Rhodopirellula bahusiensis: one gene and its partner. The main gene of each other region encodes a partner of the protein of the gene in region 2 in a complex. Links are inferred from orthologs where the notes say so. Each region holds a gene or a part of one and is shown on either strand. Other genes may lie near its edges.

Region 1 (3,218 bases), on a different replicon or contig from region 2:
GCCAGAACGACTTTTCCTAGCGGTGACGCAACCCTAAGACGTTTGGCCTTCGTAGTTTCGGTCGACGAATTTGGTGTCCACGGTGCCGTTTACGAAGGCTTCGTTTCGGAGGATCCAGTTGTGGAAACCGACGGTTGTGGTGATGCCTTCGACCTGCAGTTCCTTCAAAGCACGAAGCATCGTCGCGATGGCTTGTTCCCGCGTCGGGCGATGGACGATCAGTTTGCCGATCATCGAATCGTAATACGGAGGCACCACGTAACCGGTCTGCACATGCGAATCGAATCGAACGCCCATGCCGCCAGGCACGAACATCGATTTGATTTGCCCAGGGCAAGGTTGGAAGTTCTTCGTTGGATCTTCCGCATTGAGCCGGCATTCGATCGCGTGGCCGGTGCAAGTCAGTTCTTCTTGACGGAACGACAGCGGCAGACCAGCGGCGACGCGAATTTGTTCTTGGATCAGGTCCACGCCGGTGATCATTTCTGAAACCGGGTGTTCGACTTGGATCCGCGCGTTGACTTCGATGAAGTAGAAGTTGTAGTCCTTGTCGACAATGAACTCGACCGTTCCCGCGCCAGCGTAATCCGCACCAGCGATCATTCGCACGGCGGCATCGCAGATCGCTTCGCGGCGGTCTTGCGGCAGGTCGGGGCTGGGGGCTTCTTCGACGAGTTTTTGGTGGCGCCGTTGGACGCTGCAGTCACGTTCGAACAGGTGGCACACGTTGCCGTGCGAGTCCGCGATGACTTGGACTTCGATGTGACGCGGTTGCTGGATGAATTTTTCCAGGTACACGCCACCGTTGCCGAATGCCGCGATGGCTTCGTTGCGAGCCGCTTCGAGTTGGCTCTTAAGAACGTCTTCGGTCTCGGCGACCCGCATGCCTTTGCCACCACCACCGGCGGTGGCTTTGATCAGCACGGGAAAGCCGATTTCTTTCGCGGTGTCGATGGCTCGATCGAAGTCCGCGATCAATCCATCACTGCCGGGAACGACGGGGACGTTTTGCGCGATCGCCATCGAACGAGCGGTGTTCTTGTCGCCCAGTTTGTCCATCGCGGTTGGCGAGGGGCCGATGAATTCGAACCCGCTGCTGCGGCATTGCTCGTTGAACTGAGCGTTCTCTGCCAAGAAGCCATAACCGGGGTGGATCGCGTCGACGCCGGCCACTTCGGCCGTGGCGATGATGCGATCAATTTTCAAGTAGCTGTCAGCGCTTCGGTTGGTGCCAACGCAGTACGCGTGGTCCGCCAACTTGACGTGCATGGAGTCCTTGTCGGCTTCGCTGTAAACGGCGACCGACTCGATACCCATTTCGCGACAGGCGCGAATCACACGCAGCGCAATCTCGCCTCGATTGGCGATCAAAATTCGTTCAAACATAGACTTCAGCCGTCCACCTGGACGCGGAACAAAGGTTTACCGAAATCGACGGCTTGTTGATCGCTGACCAGCACCTCGACAATCTTCCCGCGGCATTCGGCAGGAATCTCGTTGAAGACCTTCATTGCCTCGACGATGCAAATCACGGTGTCGTCGTTGACCACGTCACCGACTTTGACAAACGGCGGCGATTCAGGATTGGCTTTCGAATAGAACGTGCCAACCATCGGCGAGTTGATGGTGATCGTCCCGGCAGTGTCACCGCCGGCGTCGCCACCAGCTGGGGCCGGAGCGGGAGCGGCGGCCGGCGCAGGTGCTGCAACGGGAGCCACTGCGGCGGGCGCGGGAATCATGGCGGGAGCTGTTCCACCACGAGTCAGTTTGATCCGATCGTCGCCCTGTTGCAGGTCCACTTCGTTCAGTTCGTGTTGTTCCATCAACTCGACGATCTGGCGAATCCGATCGATGTCAAACACATCCCCGTCGTCGGGTGTTTCCGATTTCATACGAAGTCCGATACCTGCAAAGTCCAATGTTTCTCGAATCCAGATGGGATCCGAGCAACCTTTTGTGGGTGAAGATTAAGTTTGCACGTTTTACACAACAAGACGACAATCATCGAGACCCTTCGGAAGGGTGCTCAGACGCTCAAATCCATCCGCTGTGACGAGGATGTCGTCCTCAATGCGAATTCCAAATTCGCCCTCGAAATACACGCCTGGCTCTACAGTAATCACCATCCCCTCGCGGAGAACCTCGGTCGACATCGGGCCCATGCGTGGATCCTCGTGAATTTGCAATCCAAACCCGTGTCCGAGCCCGTGTTTGAAAGCGTCGCCCAGCCCCGCTTTTTGCAGAACCTGGCGAGCCGCTCGGTCCACTTCGATGGCTTCCACCCCGTCGCGAATGGCGGAGATCGCAGCTTCTTGTGATTCCAAAACAGCTTGGTAGGCGGCTTCAAATCGATCGGCGGTCGTTGATCTCACTTCGGCTTTGTGCAGTGTCCGGGTCAAGTCGCTGCAGTATCCGTCGACGCGAGCCCCCCAATCGATGAGCAGCGTTCGGCAATCTGCCAGGGCAATGTTGCGAGGGTGATAGTGGGGCAGGGCACCGCTGGGTTCGGCCCCCGCGATCACGTCGAAGGCGACTCCGGACGCTCCCAGACTTCGCATCGTCGCTTCGAGTTCGTGAGCGATTTGCAGTTCGGTCATCTGCGGCGTCAGTTTGTTGGTGACGCTGAGGAAGCTTCGCTCGGCAATCGCGATGGCACGCCGAATCGTGGCCAACTCATCGGCGTCTTTGATCGAACGCAGTGTTTCGACCAATCCGCTGGTATCGACCCACTCCATCGTTTCAATCTGTTCCTGCCACTTCCGAAGCGTGGAAACTTGCACGTGATCAGCCTCGAAGCCAATCGTTTTCAGCGACAAATCGCCCAGATACTCCGCCAGCAACGCGACCAAAGTCTGGCTGGGCGGCCGAATCGCACTTTCCAGGTTCGGGCATTCTTCGGCAATTTGGGTTTCGTAGCGGCGATCGGACAGCAGCGTTGCTTTGCCGTCGGGACGGACCAGCAACCAAGTGCTGTCGCCGGTGAATCCGCTGAGATATCGCACGTTGACTTCGCTGCAGATCAAAATCGCGTCCATCTGCTGGTCCGAATCGGCGATGGATTGCACAAGTCGTTCAATACGCTCTGTCATGAAGTCGATATCCAGTGGTGATGTTGAGTCGGCCGTTTCGCGGCAGATGCTTTTCGTCGACGGACCGAGGCGGAAGCCGCCGCCCGGCGATTGGCACTGTGCGGGCTGGCATTGTGGGCCGAAATTCGG
Region 2 (3,059 bases):
CGTCGACATCGACTCGTCGGAACTGAACAAGAACAAACAAGCTCACATCCCAGTTCGCGGCGACGTGAAGGATGTGTTGGGCCAACTGAACAAAATCGTTCAGGCACCGGAAATCGAATCGTGGCAGAAGACCTGCACTGATTTGAAAGCCAAGTACCCGTTGAAGTACGACAACTCGTTCGACGGAATTTTGCAACAGCACGCAATCGCGACGCTCAGCAAAATCACCGCCGACCGCGAAACTTACGTCAGTGTCGGTGTGGGCCAACACCAAATGTGGGCGGCTCAGTTCTTCAAGTTCCGCCAGCCTCGGACTTGGATGAGCAGCTCCGGACTCGGAACGATGGGCTTTGGTTTGCCGGCCGCCATGGGCGTGCAAGCGGCTCATCCGGATGCATTGGTCATCGACATCGATGGCGACGGCAGCTTCCAGATGAACATCCAAGAACTCGCCACGTGCTTCTGCGAAAAACTGCCTGTAAAGGTTCTTCTGTTGAACAACCAACACTTGGGAATGGTGGTTCAGTGGGAAGACCGGTTCATGGACCGCAACCGCGCTCACACTTACCTTGGGCCGATCGATCACGAAGAAGCCAAGGGCAAGAGCACCGCGGATCGCTTCGAATACGCCAGCGACCGCTACCCGAACTTTGTGCAAATCGCAAAGGGCTACGGATGCGGTGCCGCCACGGTCAAAAAGAAAGCGGACCTCGAAGGTGCGTTGCAAGAAATGATTGACCACGATGGTCCTTTCTTGCTGGACGTCGAAGTGCCCTACCAAGAACACGTGTTGCCAATGATCCCCGGTGGAATGACCGTGGACGACATGCTCTTGGACTGATTCTGAAAGTGGAAATGGAAACCGCAGTGGAAAACCCCGCAGTGGAAAAAAACGGGCAAGCGTCCCCTTCATCAACGTCGACCGCAACCGACGCCACACCATCCTCCAACACCCCCAACCGACCCGCGCCAAACACGGCCGGCAATCGGAAACGAGGTGTGCCTGAGGGCGTGTGGCGGAAGTGCGATTCGTGTGGCGCTTCGCTGTTCTACAAAGAAGTTCAGCAGCGTCTGAACGTTTGCCCGCAGTGCGACCACCACTTCTACGTGAGTGCGTGGGAACGCGTGGCTCAGGTGCTCGATGACGGCACGTTCGAACCGATGAACGAACATCTTCGGCCGACCGACCCGTTGGAGTTCCGCGATCGTCGCCCCTATGCCGAACGATTGGTCGGCGAACAGAAACGCACCGGCCTGACCGATGCTGTTTTGACCGGCACCGGCATGATCCGCGCTCGCCGAGTCGCTTTCGCGGTGACCGACAGCGCCTTCATCATGGGCAGCATGGGATCCGTCGTTGGCGAACGCCTGACGCGATTGATCGAGCGTGCCACCGAACAAAACCTGGCGTTGATCATCATCAGCGCTTCCGGTGGTGGTGCTCGAATGCACGAGGGCATCCTGTCGCTGATGCAAATGGCCAAGGTCTCCGCTGCTCTCTCGCGTTATCACGCGGCGGGCGGTTTGTTCATCAGCGTTCTGACGAACCCAACGATGGGCGGTGTCGCTGCCAGCTTCGCATCCCTCGGCGACTTGGTCTTTGCTGAACCCAAGGCCCTGATCGGATTTGCTGGGCCTCGAACAATCAAGGCGACCATCGGCATCGAACTCCCCGAGGGATTCCAAACCAGTGAGTTTTTGCTGGAACATGGATACATCGATCGCATCGTTCATCGCAAATCCCTGAAGACGGAAATCGCGACCGCCATCGACTATTGCGGGAAGTAACTGATGGGCTTGCTCGACTCGATCATGGGCGCGTTCTCGAAAGGCGGCGGTTCGCTGAAGAGAATCGATGTCGAACAACGATTCGAGCGATCACGAACAGCCGCGACGGGAACGATGAGCAACTTCTTCGTTGCTTACGACCTGGAACGCAAGGAGAACGTCGGGGTCAAAATCCTCGATCCAGAAAAGTACGAACTGTTCGAAAGTCGCTTCAAAGGTTTGAACAAACCTTCCGAAGGCGAAATCGCGATGCAGATGAAGCATCCACTGATCGTGAAAACCTTCGAACACGGCATCACCGCGAAGAACCAACGCATCTTGGTGATGGAATACATCGCCGGCGTTGGCATCCAAGATGTGATCGTTCGTAAGAAACGAGAAGTCATCGACGGCAAAGAGATGCTGCTGATGCGCGAGATGGCGGAGTCACTGGCGTACGTGCACGAACAAGGCTTCATCCACCGCGACGTCTGTCCGCGCAACTTCATTTGCACGCCTCCGGAAGAAGGCGAGGAGACCGTCTCGGGCGTGCGGTTGATTGACTTTGGATTGACCGTTCCGGCGACACCGCCGTTCATGGCACCCGGCAATCGAACAGGAACGCCGCTTTATATGTGCCCCGAGATCGTTCGCCGGCGCGCGACCGATCAACGTGTGGATGTGTTTTCACTTGGCGTGACGTTTTACTGTCTGCTGACATTCAAACACCCATGGCAAGGCGAGATCGTCAGCGGTCGAGCCGCTCTGCAACACGACACCGAGACCGCCACGCCGATCTTGGAACGTCGCGAGGACATCCATCCCAAGGTTGCTCGAGTCATCATGCGAATGATCGAACCCAATGTCGACGATCGATTGCCATCGATCAAAGAGTTCTTGTCCCAAACTCGCGGCCTCGACTCCGCCTTCGCCAGCTAGAGATTCGCTCGGCATCTAAGCAGGAATGATTGGGTTGATCCCGTGAGCCGTTTGGGCATTGGCCCGGGTTGTGCGAGAAAACATTGGCTAACGCCAAACGGCTTGAATCTCCGAAGACACTTGCGTACCTGCTTCGCCCTCGGCGAATCTTGCGAGGATGCCTTTCTCGACAACTGCGTGGAAGGGTTCGGTTAAACTGGCTCAGCTCTTCCTCGCCTCTGCGCGCTCCAGGAGCATCGCCTCCCGCCCCCACATCCCACCGTCGACACGGAATCCATCATGCCCAACCGCCGTGACTTTCTCGCTGGCACACTCGCCGCTGCTTCGCTCGCATCGCTGCCTGCCCAAGGCTT

What was found. Proteins that work in one complex are often made in the same cells at the same time.
Region 1: the proteins of accD (region 2) and accB are in contact, whole or in part, in a solved structure (PDB 8UXZ), measured with the Escherichia coli proteins. The link is inferred for Rhodopirellula bahusiensis from one-to-one orthologs.

Annotation. Positions count from the first base shown.
Region 1 is NZ_NIZW01000027.1:8,131-11,348, reverse strand. Bases 143-3,119 are described here. They hold accB (acetyl-CoA carboxylase biotin carboxyl carrier protein), read right to left. Parts: upstream 1,893-3,119; coding sequence 1,392-1,892; downstream 143-1,391. Other genes in these bases: CEE69_RS25905 (M24 family metallopeptidase), read right to left, coding at 1,983-3,089; accC (acetyl-CoA carboxylase biotin carboxylase subunit), read right to left, coding at 143-1,386. Also shown: more of accC, read right to left, coding at 34-142. UniProt on the Escherichia coli protein: This protein is a component of the acetyl coenzyme A carboxylase complex; first, biotin carboxylase catalyzes the carboxylation of the carrier protein and then the transcarboxylase transfers the carboxyl group to form malonyl-CoA.
Region 2 is NZ_NIZW01000024.1:61,201-64,259, reverse strand. What follows is about bases 1-2,818. They hold accD (acetyl-CoA carboxylase, carboxyltransferase subunit beta), read left to right. Parts: upstream 1-849; coding sequence 850-1,788; downstream 1,789-2,818. Other genes in these bases: CEE69_RS24860 (serine/threonine protein kinase), read left to right, coding at 1,792-2,706; ilvB (biosynthetic-type acetolactate synthase large subunit), read left to right, coding at 1-841. Also shown: CEE69_RS24855 (sugar phosphate isomerase/epimerase family protein), read left to right, coding at 2,986-3,059.